2 linked regions of the Chelativorans sp. AA-79 genome follow. The protein of the gene in region 1 interacts with the protein of each later gene in a pairwise test. Links are inferred from orthologs where the notes say so. Each region holds a gene or a part of one and is shown in the gene's direction. Other genes may lie near its edges.

Region 1 (16,041 bases):
CCACTCTGTGGAGAGATGTTGATAGCGCGGCGAAACACGCTTGGCGAATTTTCGGCTCTGGAAAAACCGGGTCGTGATCCACACCCATCGGGAATGGCGCAATGCATCGCGGGGTGTGCAGAACTATGTTGATGATGGACCATGTCCACATGTCGATGCCGGGATCTGCTTCTCTCTGCATGAGAAAAGGTATTGAAAATGCGGGATTTTTTTGACCTCTGTCGCAATTTTCCACATTGTACGGATATAAGGCGCGGCAATTTGCTCGGGCGCCGGGAATGCCTTCCGGTGGACAGGATTTAATCCACGTTCCAAACAGAGTCATAGAATCAGAAACCTTTTTTATAGAATCTTTATTTTTTGAATCCGGAGACCTGAAACGTGGCGGAACGGAAGCTTTTGGAAGTGCTGAAGGGGCGGACAGCCTTTCCGCCACCCGTCTGGCTGATGCGCCAAGCGGGACGGTATTTGCCCGAATATCGGGAAGCGCGCCGGAAAGCCGGAAGTTTCCTGGATCTTTGCTACAATCCAGATTTCGCGGTCGAGGTGACGCTGCAGCCGATCCGTCGCTTCGGTTTTGATGCCGCCATTCTTTTTTCCGACATCCTCGTCGTGCCCCATGCGCTGGGCCGCGACTTGCGCTTCGAGGAAGGGCTCGGACCGCTTATGACGCCAATCGGGGCGGAGGAAGCCGTGGCTCTGAGCATGGATGGTTTTCACGAACATCTGAAGCCGGTATACGAGACCGTGCGGCGGCTACGGCAGGAATTGCCGGAAGAAGCCGCGTTGATCGGCTTCTGTGGCGCTCCCTGGACAGTTGCCACCTACATGATCGCCGGGCGCGGAACCGCGGACCAGGCGCCCGCGCGTCTGTTCAGCTACAGGCATCCCGAAGCGCTTTCCCGTCTCCTCGATGACATTGCCGCAGCTTCTGCGGATTATCTCATCCGGCAGATCGACGAAGGAGCTGATGCGGTGCAGATCTTTGATTCCTGGGCCGGCGTGTTGGATGAGAAGAGCTTCGATCGCTGGTGCATACGGCCCGTAGCGGAAATCGTGCGGCGAGTACGGCAGAAGCATCCCACCACTCCCATCATCGGGTTTCCGAAGGGAGCGGGATGGCTCTATCGCCGCTATCGCCGCGAAACCGGTGTGAAGGGGCTCGGGCTCGATTGGACGGTGCCGCTCGATGAAGCGGGCCGGCTGCAAATGGAAGGTGCCGTGCAGGGCAATTTGGACCCCATGCGGCTCGTCGCCGGCGGCAAAGCTCTCTCGGAGGGCGTCAAGTCGATCATGTCGGCACTGAGCGGCGGCCCGTTCATTTTCAATCTCGGCCACGGCATCACACCTGAGACACCCGTTGAGCATGTACAGGCGATGATCAACCAGGTGCGGGAGGAACAATCATGGCAACCGACGTAAGCGTCAGCGGCGGGAAAGCCGCTGCACGGAGAGCAGCCGTGTCCCTTGCGATCTTCCTCCTCCTGACGGTTCTCCTTTTCGCAGCAGCGCCCGACGGCCTTTATCTCTGGATCAAAGCCTTTCACGTGGTTGCAGTGATCTCCTGGATGGCAGGGATGCTCTATCTGCCACGTCTTTTCGTCTATCATTCTCAGGTCGAAGCAGGTTCGGCCCAGAGCGAGACGTTCAAGTTGATGGAAGCGCGGCTTCTGCGTTTCATCATCAATCCCGCCATGATAGCAACCTGGGTGTTCGGCCTTTGGCTTGCCTGGAAAGGATTCGACTTCTCGGGCGGGTGGCTGCACGCCAAGATCGGTCTCGTGGTTCTTCTCTCCGCTCTTCACGGTTATCTGGCGAAATCTCAGCGGATGTTCGAGAAGGATCAGAACAAAAAATTGGCACGGCACTGGCGAATCCTCAACGAAGTGCCTACCTTTCTCATGATCGTCATCGTTATCCTGGTGATTGTGAAACCCTTTTGAACGCCCGTTGTTTAGCTCAAGTGAGCCGGGGCGCCCGAGCGGTTATTTCCATTTGGGCTGTTGAGGGAGTGAGAGAAAATCACTCCTTGCTCTTTTCCGGACGGGACGATAAAAGGGTCTTCCTTCCCTTCATGTCTGGTGCCGTTCCGTCTGAAGTTTCGGACGCTGCAGGCCCGCAAGAGCGCCCAGCCATCTCCGGTATCCCTATGCTACATTTAGAGTCCGCCCTTATGCAGGAAATGAAACTCCAAGAGCTGAAGAGCAAATCGCCAACCGACCTTATTGCATTTGCAGAGTCGCTCGAGGTCGAGAACGCGAGCATCATGCGTAAACAGGAGCTGATGTTCGCAATCCTGAAGAAACTCTCGATGCAGGACATCGAGATCATCGGCGACGGTGTCGTGGAGGTCCTCCAGGATGGGTTCGGCTTCCTGCGATCCGCCACTGCCAACTATCTTCCTGGTCCGGACGATATCTACATTTCGCCTTCGCAGATCCGGCGTTTTTCACTCAAGACCGGCGATACGGTCGAAGGGCCCATTCGGAGTCCCAAGGAGGGTGAGCGCTACTTTGCCCTGCTCAAGGTCAATACGATCAATTTCGAGGATCCCGAGAAGATCCGGCACAAGATCCACTTCGACAATCTGACACCGCTTTATCCTGACGAGCGGCTAAGAATGGAGATCGAGAATCCGACGACAAAGGATCTTTCACCGCGGGTGATCGACCTTGTCGCGCCGCTGGGCAAAGGCCAGCGAGGACTGATCGTGGCGCCTCCCCGTACGGGTAAAACGGTTCTGCTTCAGAACATCGCTCACTCGATCACGACCAATCATCCGGAGTGCTACCTCATCGTCCTTCTGATCGATGAGAGACCGGAAGAGGTTACGGATATGCAGCGCTCGGTGAAAGGTGAGGTTATCTCCTCGACCTTTGACGAACCGGCCTCGCGCCATGTCCAAGTTGCCGAGATGGTAATCGAGAAAGCAAAGCGTCTGGTAGAGCATGGGCGAGATGTCGTCATTCTTCTCGATTCGGTCACCCGCCTCGGCCGCGCCTACAACACTGTCGTGCCATCTTCGGGCAAAGTCCTGACCGGTGGTGTGGACGCCAACGCCTTGCAGAGACCGAAGCGCTTCTTCGGCGCAGCCCGCAATATCGAGGAAGGCGGCTCACTCACCATCATCGCCACGGCGCTTATCGACACGGGCAGCCGCATGGACGAGGTTATTTTCGAAGAGTTCAAAGGAACGGGCAATTCCGAGATCGTGCTTGACCGCAAGGTGGCCGACAAGCGGATCTACCCCGCAATGGACATTCTCAAATCCGGAACCCGCAAAGAGGACCTCCTGGTGCCTCGTCAGGATCTTCAGAAGATTTTCGTGTTGCGGCGAATCCTTGCACCCATGGGGACGACAGACGCCATTGAGTTCCTCATCGATAAGCTCAAACAGACCAAGGGTAACGCCGAGTTCTTTGATTCCATGAATACTTGAGGACGCTAGAGCCTTTCAGGTTTTGACGGAAGCGTATCCTGCATTGACGAAGTAGTTGCTGCATTCACTGGGCTGGATTAAGGAGACGAGGCCGCCGATGTGCCGCCATGTCTCCTCGATGGTCCGCTTCTGAGCCGCGCGCATCCAATGCTTGATCTTGGCGAAGGCCTGCTCGATCGGATTGAGGTCGGGCGAGTATGGGGGCAGATACCAGAGCCTTGCGCCGGCGGCTTTGATCATCTGCCGGACGGCGGCCGACTTGTGTGAGCCGAGATTGTCCATGACGACGATGTCGCCCGGTTCAAGCACCGGCACGAGCTGCTGCTCGACATAGGCGCGGAAGCACTGGCCGTTGATCGGTCCATCGAAGACGCAAGGCGCCGTCAGCCGGTCATGGCGCAAAGCGCCGAGGAAGGTCAGCGTGCGCCAGTGGCCGTGCGGGGCAAAGCCGCGCAGGCGCTTGCCGCGTGGTCCCCAGCCCCGCAGCGGCGCCATGTTGGTCTTGATCCAGGTCTCGTCGATGAACACCAGCCGTGTCGGATCGAGACCGGACTGCCAAGAACGCCAGCGTTGCCGCCGGCGGGCGATGTCGGCACGAGCCTGCTCAAGGGCGAACAGCGTTTTTTGAACCGAAGCCCCTCGCGGCGCAGGAACCGCCACACCGTATCGTGCGACACCTTCACGCCGCGCGCCGCCAGCTCTTCCTTCAGCTTGTGCAGCGACAGATGCGGCGTCTGGCTGATCCGCTCGGCGATGAAGGCACGGTGCGGCTCCAGCACGCGCTTGCGGTGCCCGCCCATCTTGCCCGGCGCCACAGACCCGCTCGCACGGTAGCGCTGAGACCACTTCACCGCCGACGAGACGGCAACGCCGAAACGAGCCGCCACCGACCGGCAGCTCTCGCCGGCCTCGACCGCCCCAACAACACGTTCACGCAGATCATTCGAAAGAGGTCGCGTCATCCCATGCTGGCCTCCACTCCAGCCAGCATCTTGAATCACAAAACCTCCGAAATCGGAATCCCCCTTCGATTCAGACACAACCGGAACCGCTCTAGGCAGTCGCGAAACATTTGGGCACTAGCCTGTCATTGCTTCCGATCTCTGGACCTTGGCGTTACCTTCAAAGCTGTCGCGAGCGCGGCAGGATCATGGATCGGGGGAAGGCAACTTTGCCCGATGCAGAGCCAGGCGGCACGAGCTGACCGGTCGATCTGGATTTCGGAGTGCCGTTCTGCCGCGGTTCCTCCTGCAGTGACGACAATGTCGACCCGCCGCGGGTCCGGCATCCGGTTCGCAACCGGAACAAAGTCAGTCCCGGTTGGATCACTCATCAGCAATTTCCTGGGGCGCTGGACCAACGCAGCTGCATGGACGATTCCCGCCTGACCATAGGGTTGGTTGCGAACTCGGCCCAAAGCGGCTTCAGCCATCTTCACCGCTCTTTCATACAGGCCGTGATCACCGGAGAGCGTGGAAAGCTGTGCAAGCGCGGTGATCACCTGCGCCGTGGCCGAGGGTACCGCTTCGTCCACGTCTCCGCGGATACGCATGGGTGTATCAGCGCTGTCGGCGGCGGTGAGATAATAGCCGCTCCCCGTCTCGTCGAGGTACCAGCGGTCGAGCATCTGTGCCCAGGCTTCTGCTTGTCGGACGAGAATGTCGTCCTGTACTGCACCATGAACAGCGATGGCTGCTTGGATCATGCTTGCATAATCGCTCGCCATAGCCGGGAAGAGGCGTTTTGCGCCGCGGATGCTGTGGGGCAAACGCCCGTCCTCCATCGATTCGCATACGAAATGAAATGCGGAGGAGGCCGCGTCGACCCAATCCGGTTTTTGGAGTTGACGGCCTGCGGTCGCCAACGCCGCTATTGCGAGGCCATTCCAATCTACGAGGACTTTGTCGTCACGGGCGGGACGCACGCGCGCTTCGCGGGCGATAAGCAGTTGATCCAGCAGCCCCCGTACGTCTCGCTCCTCAGCATCGCTCAATGCTGCGGGATGATGCAGACGGTGGAGGATGGGGTTTCCTTCCCATCCGCTCGGGTTCGCAAGGCCATAATATGCGAGCAATTTTTCCGAATCCGCTCCCAGGACCTTCTCTATTTCGTCGTGGGTCCAAAGGTAGAACTTACCCTCTTCACCCTCTGAATCTGCATCGAGGCTGGATGCGAACCCGGCGCTCTGCATACGCATTTCACGAAGAAGCCACTCAGCCGTCTCATCGATTCGGATCCGGAACAGCTCCTCACCGGTTTCCGCATAGGCGAAAGAGCAGAGTTGGATGAGCTGAGCGTTGTCATAAAGCATCTTTTCAAAATGCGGCACCAGCCACTGCTCGTCCGTCGAGTATCGCGCGAGACCGCCGCCGACATGATCGTAGATGCCGCCCGAGAGCATCTGACGAAGCGTCAGGAGAACCGCATTGCGATGATCCCTCTTGGCGTTTTCCAGCCAGTCGACCCAAAGCAGATTGAGGAAGGGCGCATTTGGGAATTTCGGGGCGCCGCGCAAACCTCCGAACTGCGGGTCGATCAGCGCTGCTATCTTTCCTGCAAAGTCACTCAGGGGCGGTTCGGCCGCGGGTTTGAGCGCTTCCGGCGCGAGACGCTGGTGAACATGGGAGGAGAGGGCTTCAGCGCTGCGCAAGATCTCTGTCTGCTTGTCCCGCCAGGCGGTATGCACCGCCTTCAAAACATCTAGGATCCCAGGCCTTCCAAAACGGGCCTCCTTCGGAAAATAGGTCCCACCCCAAAAGGGCTTCGCCTCCGGGGTTAAAAACATGGTTAATGGCCATCCGCCCTGCTCGCCCATGGCCGCAAGTGCGGCCATGTAGATCTGGTCTATGTCCGGACGTTCCTCCCGATCCACTTTGATGTTTACAAAGAGTTGGTTCATCACCTCAGCCACCCGACCGTCCTCGAAAGACTCGTGGGCCATGACGTGGCACCAATGACATGCAGCATAGCCCACCGACAGAAGGATCGGGCGGTTAAGCGACTTTGCCTCGGCCAGTGCTTCAGGTGACCATGGTCTCCAGTGCACCGGATTGTCCTTGTGCTGGAGCAGATAAGGGCTTGTTTGCTCGCCAAGCAAGTTCTTGTGAGGTAAGACCACGCGCATCTCTCCTATCCTTTCGCTAGAAGGTAGAGCGCTCGTCGTGCCCAATCAAATACCAGTCCGCGATACGATTTTCGCGCTATCAAGCGGTGCCCTGCCTTCGGGCGTGGCCGTGATCCGAATATCCGGTCCTGCGACCAGGAACGTGTTAGAGCGGGTGGCCGGCAGTGCTCCCAAGGCCAGGTACGCTCGATTGACCGAGATCCGCGATTCGGGCGGAGCCATCCTTGACCAGGGCTTGGTTTTATATTTCCCGGGTCCTGCCAGTTTCACCGGTGAGGATTGTGCAGAACTCCATCTGCATGGCGGGAGGGCTGTGGTGGCCGCTGTGCTGAACCTGTTGGGCAGCCTGCGGTCCCTTCGGCAAGCAGAAGCCGGAGAGTTTACAAAGCGTGCCTTTCTCAACGGGAAGGTGGATTTAACCGGCGCGGAAGCTCTCTCCGATCTCATAGGGGCCGAAACAGAGGCTCAACGCCGTTTTGCGTTGTCCAACGGCAGCGGGGCGCACCGGCGACTCTATATGGATTGGCGGCAGCGGCTTATACGCGCCAGGGCAATGATCGAGGCAGAACTCGACTTTGCCGACGAAGCCGATGTCCCAGGATCCGTTGGTGACACGGTTTGGGGTGATATCCACCTTCTCCGGGGGGAACTGGCGGAACATAAGGCGACCTACCGCACTGCAGAGATCATTCGAAAGGGCCTTGTGGTCGTCATTCTCGGCGCGCCGAACGCCGGTAAGTCAAGCCTTCTCAATGCGCTGGCCCGCCGGGAGGTAGCGATCGTGACGGAGGAGCCAGGGACCACCCGTGACATTCTAGAGGTGAGTCTCGACCTGCACGGGATGAAAGTGATTCTCGCGGACACCGCCGGCATAAGGGAGGCGAGCGGTCGAATCGAGGCGATTGGCATTGAGCGAACATTTGAGCGAGCACGAGATGCAGATCTCCTTCTGCTTCTGGAGGACATCACGTCTCCAGCCGAATTTGGCGGGATTCCGGATAAGCTCGCCCTCCGGGTAGGCAATAAAATGGATTTGGCCGGAACATGGGATGAGAAGCGCTATGACTGCGTGATATCGGCAAAGACGGGTGATGGCCTCGACGGACTTGTCGGCCTTCTCCGCAGCGTGAGCACCGGATACCATAGCCAGGCGGGCGAGACCCTGCCTTTCCGCGCTCGGCACGTCGTTCTTCTACAGGAGGCGATCGAAGCCTTGGATGAGGCAATCGCGGGCGAAGCGGCCGGGCTTGAATTGCGTGCAGAACATCTGCGCTTGGCAGGCGATGCGCTTGGACGCATTTTCGGCGAGATCGGGACCGAGGATCTGCTGGACACGATCTTTTCAACCTTTTGCATCGGCAAATGATTCACGTGAAACAACCAGGCTCGAACCAGCAGTGCGATTCACGTGAAACATTGTCCGTGAGACAAGCCGGCCCCCTTCGGTCAGTTTCACGTGAAACAAGCGAAAGACTTGACTGGCTAACGCGATATAAGCATCAGAAGCCAGCTGCGAGGATCTGCAATGAGCAAGAGTTTCGACGTTGTCGTTATTGGCGGTGGCCATGCCGGTTGCGAGGCTGCAGCGGCGGCGGCACGAGCCGGCGCCAGAACGGCCCTTATCACTTTGCGCCGAGATACCATCGGTGTCATGTCCTGCAACCCGGCTATCGGCGGTATCGGTAAGGGGCAACTGGTGCGAGAGATCGACGCTCTCGACGGGCTGATGGGCCGTGTTGCAGACTTAGCGGGTATTCAGTTCCGGCTTTTGAATCGCAGGAAGGGACCTGCTGTTCGTGGGCCTCGCGCGCAAGCGGACCGAATACTATACCGCAACGCCATGCAGGCTGCGATCGACACTCAGGAGAACCTTCATACGATCGAAGCTGAAGTTCATGTGCTGGGCATTGAAGGCGGTCGAATCACGCATGTGCTCCTATCTGACAACCGCCGAATAGGGTGCGGTGCGGTAGTCCTCACGACAGGGACTTTCTTGCGCGGCTTGATCCATATCGGCGAGAAGAAAATACCGGCCGGGCGGGTCAACGAGCCCGCTGCGAAGCAACTGTCCGCTTCCATGGAAGCGGCCGGATTCGCCCTAGGAAGGCTGAAGACAGGAACGCCACCTCGGCTGGACGGCAAAACCATCGATTGGGATCGGCTCGATGCACAAGAGGCGGACAACGACCCGGTGCCATTTTCCCTGATGACGGACAAGATCGCCAACCCTCAGGTTACCTGCGGGATAACACGAACGACAAGCGAAACTCACCAGGTTATTCAGGAGAATCTCGGCCGCTCTGCGATGTATTCCGGACAGATAGAGGGGATCGGTCCCCGCTATTGTCCATCGATCGAGGACAAGATCGTCAAGTTCGGGGAGCGCGATGGTCATCAGATATTCCTGGAACCGGAAGGCCTCAACGACGATACAGTCTATCCCAACGGTATATCGACCTCGCTTCCAGAGGACGTTCAACATGCATTCCTGAAAACGATACCAGGGCTCGAAAGAGCCAGCGTTCTCCAGCCAGGTTATGCAATCGAGTACGATCATGTTGATCCGCGCGAGCTCGATCCTTCTCTCGAGACGCGGCGTGTGCGCGGTCTCTTTCTTGCAGGCCAGATCAATGGAACCACTGGCTATGAGGAGGCTGCCGCCCAGGGTGTCGTCGCCGGCGTCAATGCCGCAAGGATTGCTTCAGGCGGTGCCTTGGTAAGTCTCAGCCGAACAGAAGCCTATATCGGCGTCATGATAGATGATCTCATCTCGAGAGGCGTAACCGAGCCGTACCGCATGTTTACTTCACGTGCCGAGTTCCGCCTTTCGCTTCGCGCTGACAATGCCGACATCCGCCTCACTCCAATCGCCATGCAATGGGGAATCGCTTCCGCCGCGCGTTTGGAAAGATTTTCAACTTCAGAACGGTTGCTTGAAGAGGCACGCGCGCTCCTGCGAAGGCTTAGCCTGACGCCAAACGAGGCGGCCCAGCATGGCCTGTCCCTCAATCGCGACGGAGTCCGGCGCACTGCCTATGACCTTCTGTCCCACCCGGATATGTCACTGCGAAGGTTGGCTGGAATTTGGGCCGAGCTATCCGCTATTGATGCAAAAACGGGCGAGCGCCTGGAGACAGAGGCTCGCTATGCCGTTTATTTAGACCGGCAGGCGGCGGATGTTGAGAGAGTGCGGCGTGAGGAAAACAGGGCAATCCCCGATTCCGTTGACTTTGATGCCGTTCCGGGACTTTCTAATGAGCTTAAGGACAAGCTTCGACGCCGCCGGCCACGGACTTTGGCGGAGGCTCAACGGATCGATGGGATGACTCCGGCCGCGCTGTCCCTCATCCTGTTGGCCCTGCAGCGCGGCAACGCACTGAAGGGTGCTGCATGACCGGCGGACGGTTTCTTGCCTTAGAGAAGGTTGCCGGATCCGTTTCACGTGAAACATTCGAGCGCATCGAGTGCTTCGAGGCAGCATTCGTCAGGTGGTCGGCGCGGATCAATCTTGCGGCTCCCTCAAGTCTTCCGCATCTATGGGAACGGCACATCCTGGATAGCGCACAACTGCCACGGCTGGCTCCCAACGCGAGGTATTGGCTGGATCTTGGCTCCGGCGGGGGCTTTCCGGGCGCTATCGTGGCGATCATGATCGCCGGTCGAGAAGGAGGGCATGTCGATCTGATCGAGAGCAACCGAAAAAAGGCAGCCTTTCTTCAGACTGTTTTGGCTTCGCTCGATGCGCCAGCCTCCGTCCATGCGCGGCGAGTCGAGAAGTGTTTCGGGCATCTCGAGACGCCGGACATCATCACGGCACGCGCGCTGGCGCCGCTGCCCGTTTTGCTGGAACTCGCAGCTTCTTGGATGAGCGAAGGAGCAAGAGCGTTGTTTCATAAAGGCCGGGATTATCGACGTGAGGTGGAAGAAAGCCGTGACGCCTGGGGATTCGATCTGATAGAACATCGCAACAAGGTTGGAGGGGACGGCGTGATTCTGGATATAAGCAATCTTCGCCGCCTCTAGCGATCGCTGGTTCTCGGATTCGTTGTTGGCAGGGGGCCTATGAGCAAGCCTTCACGCATTATCACCGTCGCAAATCAGAAAGGCGGGGTCGGGAAAACCACCACTGCCATCAACCTTGCCACGGCGCTGGCCGCGATCGGTGAACGTGTTCTGATTGTGGATCTCGATCCGCAGGGAAATGCAAGCACCGGATTGGGTATAGATAGACCGGCGCGGCATGTTTCATCCTATGACGTTCTCACCGGCGCATCGGATATCGATGGGGCGGCAATGGAAACCGCCGTTCCCGGATTGGCGATTGTTCCTTCTACGCTCGACCTGCTCGGTATCGAGATGGAAATCTCCACTTCCGCCGATCGAGTTCTCAAGCTGCGCAATGCCTTGCGGCAAGCGCCTTCGAAAAAGGGATTCTCCTACGTCCTGATCGATTGTCCGCCGTCTCTCAACCTGTTGACACTTAACGCCATGGCTGCCGCGGACTCGGTGCTCGTCCCTCTCCAGTGTGAGTTCTTCGCGCTCGAAGGGCTGAGCCAGCTTCTTGAGACGGTGGAACAAATTCGTGGTTCCATCAATCCCTCGTTAACCATACAGGGCATCGTGCTAACGATGTTCGATCGACGTAACAATCTGGCGAATCAGGTGGTGGAGGACGTGCGCGCTCATATGGGGGAAACGGTCTATGAGACCGTTATCCCGCGCAATGTTCGCGTTTCGGAGGCGCCATCCTATGGAAAGCCGGCGATCCTCTATGATTTGAAGTGCTCCGGCAGCCAGGCATACTTGCAGCTTGCTTCCGAGGTCATCCGCAGAGAACGGCGCCTTCGCGCGGCTTGAGAATTTTGCCCTAAACTGAAGAACCTGGTCACCGTCATGAATGAAGACCCCTCGCGTAAACGCCTCGGCCGCGGCCTTGCTGCCCTTATTGGCGAAGTCGACAAGCCCACAACCCGCGAGGAGGAGACCGTTCGTGCCGATCGGAGCATACCGATCGAATTCGTTTCGCCGAACCCGCGCAATCCTCGACGCAATTTTGCCGAAACGGACCTCATCGAGCTCTCGCAATCCATTCGCGAGCATGGGATTGTGCAGCCCGTGGTTGTGCGGCCGGCCGCCGCAACAGGGCGATACGAAATCATTGCCGGCGAACGTCGATGGCGCGCTGCTCAGCGGGCGGGCCTCACAGAGATCCCGGTTATTATCCGTGACGTCGATGACAAGGCGGCGTTGGAACTCGCCATCATCGAAAATGTTCAGCGAGCAGATCTCAATTCGATCGAAGAAGCACGTGGTTATCAGCAGCTCATGGATGAGCATAATTATACCCAGGCCGACCTAGCGCAAGTGATCGGCAAAAGCCGAAGTCACGTTGCAAACACTCTGCGGCTGCTGAAGCTTCCCGAATCCGTGGCGGAGTTCATCATCGACGGTTCCCTGACAGCGGGCCATGCGCGGACCCTTGTGACTGCCGTCGATCCGGCAGGGCTTGCGAAGCGCATTATCGACGAGGGGCTGTCAGTTCGCCAAGCCGAAGCACTGGCCGGCGCTCAAGATGAGGAGCCATCACGGGCCAAGGAGCGAAAGGAAAAAGACGCCGATACCATTTCGCTCGAGAAACTTCTTAGTGATCACACTGGGTTGAAGGTTTCGATCAATCATAAGGAAAAGGGCGGTGAGATGCGCATTTCCTATCGCTCGCTCGAGCAGTTGGACGAATTGTGCCGCCTGTTACAGCGCTAGAGCATTAGAGAGTGCATCAGTAGCGTTGTCGGCGCAGTCTCCCGGGCATATGCCTATAGACTTGCCAAGCCGCAGCCAGGAATAGACGCGGCGAGGAAATTCACACAAACGGTTTGGCGGCGGCGAATTTTCGGGGCACAAGCCGTGCGAGATATCTCAGGCAAATTTCCGATACGCGGTCTTCTTGTGGATGTAAGAAGTCACTGGGCATATGCCTTGTCTTGCCCGCCACCTCACTGAGCGGCACCAGCCGGAATATAGTTCCGGCGCTGCTATGGTGCAGTGCCGCGGAGCCGGCGCCTTTCTCCGCAGACGCGATCGCAAAGGCGCCAGCCTCGAAAGCTTCGCGTGCGTCGTCTTCATTGATGGTTGCAATGTTGCCGCGCGGCAGATAGCCGAACGTATCGACGCGGGCGCGTGTTCTAGGAAGATCTTCAGCCAGCATGCGTTCCACGGCCTGGCCCAGATCTGTGCCCGACAGACGAATATTCCCATGCTGATCCCGTTCCTGCATTTCCGGCGGAACCAGTTCCTCGACCAGGGAGCGCCGATTTGCGCCGACCACACCCTCGGACATCGCGACGATGCAGCGGCCGTGCCGGCTCATGGTTGCGCGGACGTCGTCAATAAAGCGTGCGCGTTCGAACGTCCGCTCCGGCACGTAGACGAGATGTGGGGCGCTATACTCGTCGAGTGACCAGGCGGCCGCCGCAGCGGTGAGAAATCCAGCATGGCGACCCATGACAATGCCGACATAGACGCCCGGAAGCGCGCGAAAATCGAGATCAAGGCTCAGGAAAGCACCGGCTACAAACTCCGCAGCGGAGATGAAACCAGGGGTGTGATCGTTCTCCACAAGGTCGTTATCGATCGTCTTTGGTGCGTGGATGCAGGAAATCCGGCCGCTCGAGGCATCGGCAAGGATTGCCTGCGTACCGGCGGTGTCATTGCCCCCGATATTTACGAAAGCGTCGGCACCGACCTTCCGCAGGCCGTCGAGGATGGATTCGCAGTAAGCGTCATCCGGCTTGTCACGTGTACTGCCGAGCGCTGCGCCTGGTGTCGCCGCCACTGCCCGCAACTGCTCATCCGACAGTTCGGAGAGAGTAACAAAATGTCCGTCTCGGATTCCACGTATGCCGTGCAGCGCTCCAAGAACGCGGGCGCCTGGAAACCGCTTTCGCGCCTCAAGCGTAGCACCTACCACGGTCTGGTTGATCACCGCCGTCGGCCCGCCGCCCTGCGCAATGACGAATGTCTCGGCCATGATCGCCTCCCGTCGGTTTTCAGGCACTGACATATTTACCCGCGGAGGGGCAGCAAACAAGCGTGCGGGACCAACTATCGCAGGAGGTAATGCCACAGGTCGGGTTCGCCGCCCTGATCGGATCGGGCAAAGGGACCGCCAGGCATCTCGCTACGCCGATATGCAGACCTTGTCCGGCGGCTATCCGACGAAGGCGCGCTCAACGACGAAATCGGCCGGCTCGGCATTGGAGCCTTCTTTCAGCCCCGCCTTCTCAACGAGCGCCTTGACATCCTTCAACATGGCCATGGATCCGCAGATCATGACGCGGTCGTTCTCGGGGTCGAACGGCTTCGTGCCAAGGGCACGGAAAAGCTCTCCGCTTTCGATCGATGTCGTGATGCGCCCCATCTGCCGCGAGGTTTCACGGGTGGTGGACGTAAAATGATGCAGCCGCCCGTCGGTCAGCTCACCGATCAGCGGATCCTCGCGGGTCGCGGCAACCAATTCCGCTCCATAGGCAAGCTCCGCCACGTCGCGGCAGGTATGGGTGAGAATGATCTGGTCGAATTTCTCGTAGGTTTCGGGGTCGCGGATAAGACTTGCAAAGGGGGCGATGCCCGTGCCCGTCGAGATCATGTAGAGCCTCTTTGCCGATGTCAGCGCGTCGAGCACCAGCGTGCCAGTCGACTTCTGCCGCATCAGCACGATGTCTCCTGGTTCGATTTTCTGCAGGTGCTGGGTGAGCGGGCCGTCCGGCACTTTGATGGAAAAGAACTCCAGTTCCTCATCCCAGGCAGGGCTCGCAATCGAGTAAGCGCGAAAGATCGGCTTTTCCGCGTTGGGCAGGCCGATCATCACGAACTCGCCCGAACGGAAGCGGAAAGTTTGCGGCCGCGTGATGCGAAAAGAGAACAGTCGGTCGGTATAATGCTTCACACTGACGACGCGCTCGGCGTAGACACCGGCGGGGATGGGAAACTCCAGCCTGTCGGCGGCTTCGAGATTGTGCAGCGCGGCAGTGTTCATTCGGCTTTTCCTCTCAACGGGTCTTTGCCAACTTGGTTTGCTCAGCCAAGATTTGCCTATCGACCTATTTCAAAATGCTGCAGAGCAAAAGGTCTGGTATTCTCGAATTCCGGCGCACTTGAGAAAAAGAGACGCGACTTCTTGCGCCGGTAGGATCGCCCAACCACTTGCTCTGTCCCGTTGTTATCGCCTAATACCTAAAGTTTAGTTGAGGTCAAGCCCGGAGGCATGACATGGGTATGGGCAATGGTCGGCCGCTGGTGCGGGAGCTTAGCGTGGGCGAGGTGGCGCGCCGTAGCGGAGTGGCGGTTTCCGCCCTGCATTTCTATGAGGCTAAGGGCCTTATCTCCTCCTACCGGACGAGTGGAAACCAGCGCCGCTACTCGCGCGATGCGCTGCGTCGTGTCGCAATCATCAAGGTAGCGCAGCGGCTGGGAATCCCACTTGCGACCATCCGGGAGGCATTGGGCACCCTCCCGGAAGGGCGCACGCCAAATGCTGCCGACTGGCGCAAACTTTCGGAATATTGGCGTGCCGATCTCGACGCACGTATCAACAAACTTGTGCAGTTGCGCGATCACTTGGATGAATGCATCGGCTGCGGCTGCCTGTCGGTCGAAACCTGTCCGTTGCGCAATCCCTATGATGGACTCGCGGAGCAGGGGAGCGGTCCACGCCTGCTTGACCAGGCGTGACCCTTGGCGCGTTCCGAGCTATCCCACACCAACGTAACGATGCACCATGTCCGGGTCTTCACGCAGGCGCCCGACATCGACGGTTTCCCGATTTCTGCCGTTCTCGATGAAAGATACGCGCGCGGCCACGGCAAGCACGGCGTGAAGCCTTTGCTCGACCAGCAGGACGGAGACGCCATTGTTGTGAAGGGCGGAAACAGTTTCGTGGATCCGCTCGATCATCGACGGCTGGAGTCCTTCCGTGGGTTCATCGAGCAGCAGCACGTCGGGTTCGAGACAGAGTGCACGGGCCATAGCGAGCATCTGCTGCTCTCCTCCGGAAAGCGTGCCGGAGCGCTGGTTGAGCCGCTCACGCAGGACGGGAAAGAGACGCAGGACATCTTCGCGCGTAGCCTCGCCTTTCCGTCGTGTCATGAGGCCTATCTCAAGGTTTTCAGCCACTGTGAGATCGGCGAAGAGCCTGCGCCCTTGCGGCACATAGGCTATGCCGGTCTTGGGCACTTCGTGTGGTGCAAGCCGCGACAGTTCCGTATGGCCTTTCCTTATACTGCCTGAACTCACCGGCACTTGGCCCATGATCGCTTTCAGCGCCGTGGTCTTGCCCGCACCGTTGCGCCCGAGAAGACAGTGCACCTCGCCCCGGCGCAATTCCAAAGTGAGGCCATACAGCACCTGTACGGAGCCGTAGAAGCAGTCGACCTGATCAAGTGTAAGGGCCGTATTCATGGGACACTTCCCAAATAGGCGT
Region 2 (10,487 bases), 2.8 Mb from region 1 along the record:
TATAGCAAACAGATTCGGGCTTTGCAAAGCGAGTTTCTGTAATTTTTTCACATGGAGGAAAGCAGAGGCTCGCAATCCGCGCCGGTGCGCCACATATGGGTGACCACCACCGGTCCCTCAAGGCACCAAAGCGAAGGTCTCGGGAGCCGGGACAGAGGAAGCATGCAGCAGAACGATGCGTCGCACGACGATACGAAAAAGGGCGGGGCCGGCGAAAGGGCGCATCACCACATCGCCTTCGCCGGCCGGCGAATTCGCATGCCGCAATCCCGCATCGCACGAATTCTGATCGGCTCCGCTCTGGTGGTGCTCGGCCTCTTCGGCTTCCTGCCCGTTCTCGGCTTCTGGATGGTGCCTCTCGGCCTCTTCATCCTCTCCTACGATGTGCCATCCATAAGGCGGCGGCGCAGGCGCCTTGAGGTCTGGTGGCACAAGCGGCGCCAGAAGAAGACCGGCAAATCCTCCTCGTAATCCCGATTCGCCGAGAAGGCGCTCGCTCTCGGGCCTTTCCAGGGGCGACCGTCGCTGCGGGGAGCCTTCCGGCCTGTTGCTCTGCGTCCCCTACGGCAATTTTTCGAGCGTGGGCGGCCGATTTATGGAAGCTGTTAACCTTCACATTTTATTGCCGGAGAGGACATTCGCTGCGAACTTCCGAGTCTTCACGTCATGCATTTTACCCGGACAAATTTTTCGACTGCAGCACTGCGCCACGACCGCCGGACCGAGTTGCCGGAGGGGCGCGCGCAGGACGCGTCACTGGACCAAACCCAGGCCGGCAGCGCCGGCTTCTCCCGCCGTCAGGAAGCACCGGTACCGCTGGCCGTGACGGGAGGAACGATGGGGAATTTCGGCCGGGGCGGGATTGGCTCCACACGCAAGGGCGTGGACGCCACGCCCCCCGCGAAATCTTCGCAAGCAGGTTCGGAACGGCCTTTCGAAGACGAGCCGTGGCAGAACCACTTCTACCTTGCGCCCAATGTCCGCTTCACGCGCACGCCGGAACGCGAATTCATGAAGCGTCGCTCTCCCTCCGAAGAGCAGAAGGAGACCGCTTCCGGCCCGCAGGAAGCAGCCGGTCGGCGGGAAGAAGGTCGCCCGACAGCCGAGACTGCCGTCAGCGAAATGGCCGCGAGGACGGGGAGGCAAGTCGAATCGGCCGGCCTGCCGACAATCCCGTATCCGTTTGGATCGGTGCTTCATCTCGGGCTCGATGCGCAGATGGCCGAGGCACCGGTCGCAGCCGGATATATCTCGACCAAGACGGATCCTGGCACCTCCGGCGTGCGGGCAGCGGAACGGCAAGCCGAGCCCGCGGGCAAGGCCGGAGCGGCACGAGAAGCCGGCCCCTTGTCCTATCTTTCCGATCATGCATTCTTCGATCTCATGCCTTTGACGGTGCAGGAGGCTCCAGTCCCTGCGCCCGTGGCGCACCCTTCCAGGGCCGAGGAATGGCCCCGGGCGGCGTTGCCGGCGTCCCTGAGCGCACCCGCTGCGCCAGCGCCGGCGAAAGCCGCGATGGCGATCCCTTCAACGGAGGTCACCAACCGCTTCCGTATCATCGAATGCCGCACTGCCGTGGATGCCGAGCCGCAGGAGATGGAAGATGCCCGGCCGACGCGAGTCCCGGCCGATGAGCCCTCTCAGGCAGGTGAAGACATGCCGCAGAGGGAGCGCGCGGAAGTGGCACCGGCAAATGACGATCGCCACGTCGCCCCGGCGGGCAAAGTGCTTGCGTTCTCGCCGCCGCCGGCAAGCCGCTCTCCCCTTGCCGTGTCTGCGACGCGGCGGCCTGCCGCCGACGGTTCCTATGAGTTTCCCTCCGCCGATCTCCTGCAGAACCCGCCGGAAGGGCAGGGCTTCTACATGACCCAGGAACAGATCGAGCAGAATGCAGGACTCCTGGAGAACGTGCTCGAGGACTTCGGCGTGCGCGGCGAGATCATCCATGTGCGCCCCGGCCCGGTCGTCACCCTTTACGAATTCGAACCGGCGCCCGGCGTGAAGTCCTCGCGCGTCATCAATCTGGCGGACGACATCGCCCGCTCCATGTCGGCGGTGTCGGCGCGCGTGGCGGTGGTTCCCGGCCGCAATGTGATTGGCATCGAACTGCCCAATGCGTCGCGCGAGACGGTCTATCTGCGGGAGCTGATCCAGGCGAACGACTTCCGCAGGACCGGCTACAAGCTCGCGCTCTGCCTCGGCAAGACGATCGGCGGCGAGGCAGTGATCGCAGAGCTCGCCAAGATGCCGCATCTGCTGGTCGCCGGCACCACGGGCTCCGGCAAGTCGGTCGCCATCAACACGATGATCCTTTCGCTCCTCTACCGGCTGAGGCCGGAGGAATGCCGGCTGATCATGGTGGATCCCAAGATGCTGGAACTGTCGGTCTACGACGGAATCCCGCATCTCCTCACGCCCGTGGTGACCGATCCGAAAAAGGCGGTCACCGCGCTGAAATGGGCGGTCCGCGAGATGGAGGACCGCTACCGCAAGATGGCGCGGCTCGGCGTGCGCAACATCGACGGCTACAACCAGCGCGCCGCCTCGGCGCGCGACAAGGGTGAGCCGGTGCTCATCTCCGTGCAGACCGGTTTCGACCGTTCGACCGGCGAGCCGGTCTACGAGGAACAGGAGATGGATCTCGCCCCCATGCCTTATATCGTCGTGATCGTCGACGAGATGGCCGACCTCATGATGGTCGCGGGCAAGGAGATCGAGGGTGCCATCCAGCGCCTTGCCCAGATGGCGCGCGCGGCGGGCATCCACCTTATCATGGCGACGCAGCGCCCGTCGGTCGACGTGATCACGGGTACCATCAAGGCCAATTTCCCGACGCGCATCTCCTTCCAGGTGACCTCCAAGATCGACAGCCGCACGATCCTCGGCGAACAAGGAGCCGAGCAGCTTCTGGGGCAGGGCGACATGCTGCACATGTCCGGAGGCGGACGCATCGTGCGCGTGCACGGCCCGTTCGTTTCCGACGAGGAGGTGGAGCAGGTGGTGGCCCATTTGAAGACGCAGGGACGCCCGGAATATCTGGAAACCGTCACTGCGGATGAGGAGGAGGAGCAGGCGCCCGAGGAGGACGGCGCGATCTTCGACAAGGGCGCGATTGCCTCCGAGGACGGAAACGACCTCTATGACAAGGCCGTCAAGGTGGTGCTTCGCGACAAGAGGTGCTCGACATCGTACATCCAGAGGCGGTTGGGCATCGGCTACAACCGTGCGGCATCCCTCATCGAGCGCATGGAACAGGAAGGGCTCGTGGGCAAGCCCAACCATGTCGGGAAACGCGAGATCCTGATCGGCAGCCGGGACGTTGCCGCACCGCCCAGCGATGATATGGATTGATACGCGGGTATCACGCGTGCGATTTCAACAAAAAAGGCGCTGCGGTCCAGCGCCTTCATCGCATGTGGCAATTGGAGGCCTCGCCCGGAATCGAACCGGGGTGCAAGGATTTGCAGTCCTCTGCGTAACCACTCCGCCACGAGGCCCTGTCGCTTCGGAACGACGGGAGGTTCAATAGGTTGCGCCGATTGCGGCGTCAAGCAGCGACCGCTCGTTCTGAACGATTTCCTCTACCGTTCCAGACATCCCGTCGGTTCGGAGTTCACCTCATGTGCTTTAGTGCCCGACCGGCCACAAGGTCTGCAGGACTGTGCGAAAGATGGGCGAAGTTCCGCCCGGATAACAAAAACTTGCACCGATCGGAAATTCTGCTCGCTCTCTCGAGAGAGGAACATGCGGCATTCTCCGGGGTTCGCCGAGATGCCGTGCGCGTCGCCGGTGGCTTCCCAATCAGAGGAGAGCAAGATGTTCTTTCGCACCAACCAGTTCCAGTACAATGCCAAGCCGGACCGGCCGGACCCCCTTTATGCAAAGAAGCTCCAGGAGGTGCTCGGCGGCCAGTGGGGCGAAATCAGCGTGATGATGACCTATCTGTTCCAGGGCTGGAATTGCCGCGCGCCCGCGAAGTACCGTGACATGATCCTCGACATCGGCACCGAGGAGATCGCGCATGTGGAGATGCTGGCGACCATGATCGCCAGGCTTCTGGAAAGCTCTCCCGTGGAGGCGCGTGAAGATGCCGCCAAGAACTCGGCGGTTGGTGCCGTGCTCGGCGGCTCGCGGATTGAGGATGTGATCGTTGCCGGCATGAACCCGCAACATGCCATCGTTTCCGGGCAAGGAGCCACCCCGACCGACAGCGTCGGCTATCCCTGGACCTCCCGCTATACGATCGCTTCCGGCAATCTTCTCGCGGATTTCCGCTTCAATGTTACGGCCGAATCCCAGGGGCGGCTGCAGGTCTGCCGCCTTTACGAGCTCACGGATGACCCCGGCGTGCGCGACATGCTTTCCTTCCTGATCGCGCGCGACACCATGCATCAGAACCAGTGGCTGGCCGCCATACAGGAACTGGAAGCAGACGGACTCGACGCTACGCCGATTCCCCAGAGTTTCCCGCAGGAGCGCGAACTGTCGGAGGTGGCCTACCAGTTCTGGAACTGCTCCGGAGGAACGGAGAGCGAGGCGGGCCGTTGGGCGAGCGGCCCGACGCCCGACGGAAAGGGCGAGTTCGAATATCTGGCCGATCCGAAACCCATGGGCGAGGTTGTTGAAGAACTTGGGCAGGGCGATCCGCTGATGCATGGGACGCCGAAGAAGCCGATGCCGCCCGCCGCGTCCTGAGAGGGAAACCCCTCCCGACGGAGAAAAAAGGCGGGTGCACGCGAGGAGGAACATTCTTCCTGTCTTTTCGTTCAGCCAAACCGGCAGCCGCGTCTGCCGTGTTTCGGCCCAGGACAGCGATGACTTCTCAGACCTTGCGCCCGCCTTCCGACCACAAGCTCACGAGCGCGCTCAGGCACAACATCGAGGCGATCGAAAGGCGGCGCGCGAGGGATGCCGCCGAGGCGACCCTTCAGGAGCGGATCGCCGACGCGATCACCCGTTTCACCGGGAGCATGCGGTTCGTCTATCTGCACCTGGCCGTCTATGGGAGCTGGATTCTCTCCAATCTCGGTCTGATACCCGGCGTGCCGCGGTTCGATCCCAGCTTCGTGATGTTGGCGATGGCGGCCTCCGTCGAAGCGATTTTCCTGTCGACCTTCGTGCTCATCAGCCAGAACCGCATGGCCGCGGCGGCCGATAAGCGCGCGGATCTCGACCTGCAGATCAGCCTCCTGACCGAGCACGAGTTGACGAAGCTCTCCGAGATGGTCGCCGCCATCGCCGACCGGCTGGATTCGAAGGCGCTTCCGGATACGGAAGTAAGCGAGATCGGAGCGGACATCGCGCCCGAGGCCGTGCTGGATGAAATAGAGGCGAACAGGCGGAAGGCGAAAGAGGAGAAAGGGAACCGTTGATCGCCGGCGGATGCGCCGCCGCTAATCGCGCCTGACGATGATGGGCCGGTAGACGACGACGGGATCGGGGTCCCACCGGTCGAATTCCGCCATGCGGTAGCGCCGCTCCGCGCGCCGGTCGAGATCGATGCGCTGCAGGCATTCGGCGAACGCATCCGTTCCGGGGCGGAAGCCGTAGGAGCGGCAGTTCTCCTCGTCGAGCGCGCGCTGCTCTTCAGGCGTGATGGTCGCGCAGCCCGCCAGACCGGCCGCGAGCATCAAGCAGGGAATGGTCAGCGGGCGCATTCGAAGCCTCCGATCGCAGGCACTTTACATCCGGTTCGGGCCGCTTCCAAGCAGCGTGGGGAACGCCCCGCGCATGGCGGAAGTTCCTAGAACTGCCTCGTAAGAAGGAAGACGGCGCCCTGGACGAGGGCAAAGACGACACCGCCTGCGACAATGAGGGAGATCGCGGCGAGGATCACGCCGAAGATGGTCCAGACGCCGTCGCGGCCGAGAATCCCGAAGGAGAACACCGAGATCGACAGCGCGGGCAGCATGTTGCCGAGCGGTACGGGCAGGAGGAGTATGATCGCGAGCAATAGGCAGATGGCGCCGATCGCATGTTCGGCCGTGGCGCCCGCGAGGAGCGGGAGGCGCGGGCGAAGCAGTCGCTCGGCCCGGCGCAGCCAGGGGCCGGCGCGCTCCATGAAAGCGGCGAAATCCGTGCGGCTTACCGATCGTCCGCCGATGAACCTCGGAAGCCACGGGCGCTGCCCGAGCATCAGCTGCGCGGCGAGATAGACCAGCGGCAGCCCCAGGAGGCCGGAAGTCCCCGGTGGCATCGGCAGGGCGTTGGGGAGCGCGAAGACGAGCATGAGGGCGCCGAACGCGCGATCCTCCATGGCAAGGAGCAGATCCTCGACCGAGATGCGCTCGCGCGTGGCGTCGTCCGCCATCGCCTGCAGCAGCCGCGAGAAGCGGCGCGGCGCGGCGCGCCGGCCCGGCGGATTGGAAAGATCGTCCGAACGCAGGCTGTCGAGCATTCTCCACGTCTCGTTCGAGATGTCCCGGTCGCTCTCCTTAGCCGGTTTCAGCGACCTGATTGTGACGGAACGGCCACCGGTTCCTTCCGGCGTCCGATGCGGCGACCCGCTCCCGAACGAGCCGGCACCGCGCAAGCTCGCTTCACGGACTGCCCGTCCCGCGTTGGCCGCGGCGGCGCAACCCGGCCGCAGGCAGGATCGCCCTCCAGTCGGCATCCCTGTGAGGGTTCGCACCGAGAAGGGGCTTGTTTTTTGCGGTCTTTGTCGTTAATCGCCCCGCAACTGAAACCAAACCATGCCGCCCAAGGGAATTTGAGATGGCCAAAGGTAAATTTGAGCGTACGAAGCCGCATGTGAACATCGGGACGATTGGTCACGTTGACCATGGGAAGACGTCTCTGACGGCAGCGATCACGAAGTTTTTCGGCGAGTTCAAGGCCTACGACCAGATTGACGCTGCGCCTGAGGAGAAGGCGCGCGGGATCACGATCTCGACGGCGCATGTGGAATACGAGACGGAGAACCGTCACTATGCGCATGTGGACTGCCCGGGGCATGCCGACTACGTGAAGAACATGATCACGGGCGCGGCGCAGATGGACGGTGCGATCCTTGTGGTGTCTGCCGCCGACGGCCCGATGCCGCAGACGCGCGAGCACATCCTTCTTGCCCGGCAGGTTGGCGTTCCGGCGATCGTGGTGTTCCTGAACAAGGTGGACCAGGTGGACGATCCGGAGCTTCTGGAGCTTGTGGAGCTGGAGATCCGCGAGCTTCTGTCGAAATACGAGTTCCCGGGCGACGACATCCCGATCATCAAGGGTTCGGCTCTTGCGGCGCTCGAGGATTCCAACAAGGAGATCGGCGAGGACGCGGTTCGCGCGCTGATGAAGGAAGTGGACGCCTACATCCCGACGCCGGAGCGTCCGATCGACCAGCCGTTCCTGATGCCGATCGAGGACGTGTTCTCGATTTCGGGCCGCGGCACGGTTGTGACGGGCCGTGTGGAGCGCGGCGTGGTGAAGGTTGGCGAGGAGGTCGAGATCGTCGGCATCCGGCCGACCTCGAAGACGACGGTGACCGGTGTTGAGATGTTCCGCAAGCTGCTCGACCAGGGCCAGGCGGGCGACAATATCGGGGCGCTTCTGCGCGGCGTGGACCGCGAGGGGTGGAGCGCGGGCAGGTTCTTGCCAAGCCGGGTTCGGTGACGCCGCACACGAAGTTCAAGGCGGAGGCCTACATCCTGACGAAGGAGGAGGGCGGGCGCCATACGCCGTTCTTCACGAACTACCGTCCGCAGTTCTACTTCCGCACGACGGACGTGACGGGCATCGTGACGCTGCCCGAAGGGACGGAAATGGTGATGCCGGGCGACAATGTGACGGTGGACGTGACGCTGATCGTGCCGATCGCCATGGAGGAGCGCCTGCGCTTCGCCATCCGCGAGGGCGGCCGCACCGTCGGGGCGGGGATTGTTGCTTCGATCACCGAGTGATCGAAGCTGATCCGGTTGCACCGACCGGATTCAGGGATTGCAAAACGCGCATGGCGCGTTTTGCGGCAGGCGCCGGAATCATCGCACGCATCACCGAGTGATCCTGCAACATTCTCGACCTGAAGGGCGGCTTCGGCCGCCCTTTCTTTTTGCGGTTGATGCGTGCGACGACATTTTCCATATGAGAAGCTTCAGAGCAGGTGGACAGCGGCACAGAAGGCCAGAAATAGACTTGCAGGCAGTGCAAACAGGCTCTAGAAGGCGGGCTCGACACGGGCTTCAGAGCCTGGGAATAGGGGTATAGCTCAGTTGGTAGAGCGGCGGTCTCCAAAACCGCAGGTCGGGGGTTCGAGCCCCTCTGCCCCTGCCACTCTCCATTCCTGCCCAACCGCGATGCCGTCAAAAGGCACTTGCGCGTCGAGGGAATCGGAACTATGTAGGGCACAAGCAAACGGTGCGTGGAGCTGGGGAGCAGCTTTACGCGCCCTTGTCGTATGTGCAGAAATTGGTGATTCGTTTGATCCGATTCGCATCACGGCCGGGGCATAGCCGTCACAGGACCAGGGTTTTCCCTGGATGCTTCAACAAAAAAGAGCGATAGATGGCCTCTAGGACCACGAACCCTTTTATTTTTTTGCAGCAGGTGCGGTCGGAGACAGCGAAGGTGACCTGGCCTTCGCGTCGGGAGACGCTGATCTCGACCGCCATGGTGCTGGCTTTTGCTGCTTTGGCCGCGATCTTTTTCTTTGCCGCTGACCAGGTGATGGCGTGGGCAATCGAGCTGATCCTCGGGATCGGCGTCTGAAGTCGTCCGGCAGGGAAGGAGTTATTTTTAGATGGCGCGTTGGTATATCGTCCACGCTTATTCCAATTTCGAGAAGAAGGTCGCTGAATCGATCGAGGAGCAGGCACGCCAGAAGGGGCTTTCTGGCCTGATCGAGCAGGTGGTCGTGCCGACCGAGAAGGTCGTCGAGGTCCGCCGAGGCCGCAAGGTGGATGCCGAGCGCAAGTTTTTTCCGGGTTATGTGCTGGTCAAGGCCGATCTGACGGATGCCGTGTTCTCGATGATCAAGAACACGCCGAAGGTTACGGGCTTTCTGGGCGATGCCCGCCCGGTGCCGATCACGGAAGCCGAGGCCGAGCGCATCCTGACTCAGGTTCAGGAAGGCGTGGAGCGCCCCAAGCCCTCCGTTACTTTCGAGATCGGCGAGCAGGTGCGCGTGTCCGACGGCCCCTTCGCCTCCTTCAACGGCTTCGTGCAGGAGGTGGACGAGGAGCGCTCGCGCCTCAAGGTGGAGGTTTCGATCTTCGGGCGCGCCGTGCCCGTGGATCTGGAGTTCGGTCAGGTCGAGAAGTCCTGACCGGCTGTTCCGGTTTCCGGAGCAAACCGGTGGAAGGGGTTGGTCGCGTAGCCGGCGACCGTGGGCTCCGTACCACCAGACTGCAACCGCCGCGGCATTTCCCTCTGAAAAGGGGGCCGGCATGACGACAAGGCAGATGAGAGATGGCTAAGAAGATTGCAGGCCAGCTCAAGCTTCAGGTCCCCGCGGGGTCGGCGACGCCGTCGCCGCCGATCGGTCCTGCGCTTGGTCAGCGTGGCATCAACATCATGGAGTTCTGCAAGGCATTCAATGCGCAGAGCCAGGAGATGGAGAAGGGTTCGCCCATCCCGGTGGTCATCACCTACTACCAGGACAAGTCCTTCACCTTCACCATGAAGACCCCGCCGGTGAGCTACTTCCTGAAGAAGGCGGTGAACCTGAAGTCGGGATCGAAGGAGCCGGGCAAGCAGTCCGCCGGCCAGATCTCGCGCGACAAGGTGCGCGAGATCGCCGAGGCGAAGATGAAGGACCTGAATGCGAACGACGTGGATGCCGCCATGCGCATGGTGGAAGGTTCCGCCCGTTCCATGGGTCTCGAGGTGGTGGGGTAACGAGAGATGGCCAAGATTTCCAAGCGCGTGGCCAAGAGCCGCGAAAATCTCGACCGTAGCCGCTTCTATGCCCTCGAGGAGGCGGTGAAGGTGTTGAAGGAGCGGGCGACCGCCAAGTTCGACGAGACCATCGAAGTGGCGATGAATCTCGGCGTCGATCCGCGCCATGCCGATCAGATGGTGCGCGGCGTGGTCAACCTGCCGAACGGCACGGGCCGCTCGGTGCGTGTGGCCGTGTTCGCCAAGGGCGACAAGGCGGACGAGGCGAGGGCCGCCGGCGCCGATGTGGTCGGCGCGGAGGACTTGGTGGAGACCGTGCAGAAGGGCGAGATCAATTTCGACCGCTGCATCGCCACGCCGGACATGATGCCGTTGGTCGGCCGTCTCGGCAAGGTGCTCGGGCCACGCGGCCTGATGCCGAACCCGAAGGTCGGCACGGTGACGGCGGATGTGGCTGCCGCCGTGAAGGCTTCGAAGGGCGGCGCCGTCGAGTTCCGCGTGGAGAAGGCCGGCATCGTTCATGCCGGCGTGGGCAAGGCGTCCTTCGACGAGAAGGCGATCGCGGAGAACATCCGCGCGTTCGCCGATGCGGTCGTGAAGGCCAAGCCCGCGGGCGCCAAGGGCAACTACGTGAAGCGCGTCGCACTCACCTCGACCATGGGCCC

The links.
Region 2: the proteins of rho (region 1) and nusG interact in binary tests that used the Escherichia coli proteins (3 or more experiments, as listed by UniProt). The link is inferred for Chelativorans sp. AA-79 from one-to-one orthologs.

The regions. Positions count from the first base shown.
Region 1 is NZ_CP120361.1:224,342-240,382, forward strand. What follows is about bases 1,490-4,306. They hold rho (transcription termination factor Rho), read left to right. Parts: upstream 1,490-2,173; coding sequence 2,174-3,439; downstream 3,440-4,306. Other genes in these bases: hemJ (protoporphyrinogen oxidase HemJ), read left to right, coding at 1,490-1,943. In the rest of the region: PVE73_RS01145 (pyruvate, water dikinase regulatory protein), read right to left, coding at 1-49; hemE (uroporphyrinogen decarboxylase), read left to right, coding at 382-1,422; more of hemJ, read left to right, coding at 1,407-1,489; PVE73_RS01170 (thioredoxin domain-containing protein), read right to left, coding at 4,527-6,563; tRNA uridine-5-carboxymethylaminomethyl(34) synthesis GTPase MnmE, read left to right, coding at 6,613-7,929; tRNA uridine-5-carboxymethylaminomethyl(34) synthesis enzyme MnmG, read left to right, coding at 8,089-9,957; 16S rRNA (guanine(527)-N(7))-methyltransferase RsmG, read left to right, coding at 9,954-10,586; PVE73_RS01190 (ParA family protein), read left to right, coding at 10,626-11,420; PVE73_RS01195 (ParB/RepB/Spo0J family partition protein), read left to right, coding at 11,457-12,323; PVE73_RS01200 (diphosphate--fructose-6-phosphate 1-phosphotransferase), read right to left, coding at 12,424-13,590; PVE73_RS01205 (ferredoxin--NADP reductase), read right to left, coding at 13,771-14,598; redox-sensitive transcriptional activator SoxR, read left to right, coding at 14,832-15,293; PVE73_RS01215 (ABC transporter ATP-binding protein), read right to left, coding at 15,312-16,019; PVE73_RS01220 (ABC transporter ATP-binding protein), read right to left, coding at 16,016-16,041. UniProt on the Escherichia coli protein: Facilitates transcription termination by a mechanism that involves Rho binding to the nascent RNA, activation of Rho's RNA-dependent ATPase activity, and release of the mRNA from the DNA template.
Region 2 is NZ_CP120361.1:2,986,310-2,996,796, reverse strand. The notes cover bases 7,529-10,487. They hold nusG (transcription termination/antitermination protein NusG), read left to right. Parts: upstream 7,529-8,725; coding sequence 8,726-9,250; downstream 9,251-10,487. Other genes in these bases: rplA (50S ribosomal protein L1), read left to right, coding at 9,829-10,487; rplK (50S ribosomal protein L11), read left to right, coding at 9,394-9,822; secE (preprotein translocase subunit SecE), read left to right, coding at 8,491-8,694; PVE73_RS14535 (hypothetical protein), read right to left, coding at 7,879-8,070. Outside these bases: PVE73_RS14575 (hypothetical protein), read left to right, coding at 259-471; PVE73_RS14570 (DNA translocase FtsK), read left to right, coding at 667-3,351; PVE73_RS14560 (manganese catalase family protein), read left to right, coding at 3,817-4,695; PVE73_RS14555 (DUF1003 domain-containing protein), read left to right, coding at 4,815-5,372; PVE73_RS14550 (hypothetical protein), read right to left, coding at 5,394-5,657; PVE73_RS14545 (exopolysaccharide biosynthesis protein), read right to left, coding at 5,744-6,397. UniProt on the Escherichia coli protein: Part of the processive rRNA transcription and antitermination complex (rrnTAC). The complex forms an RNA-chaperone ring around the RNA exit tunnel of RNA polymerase (RNAP).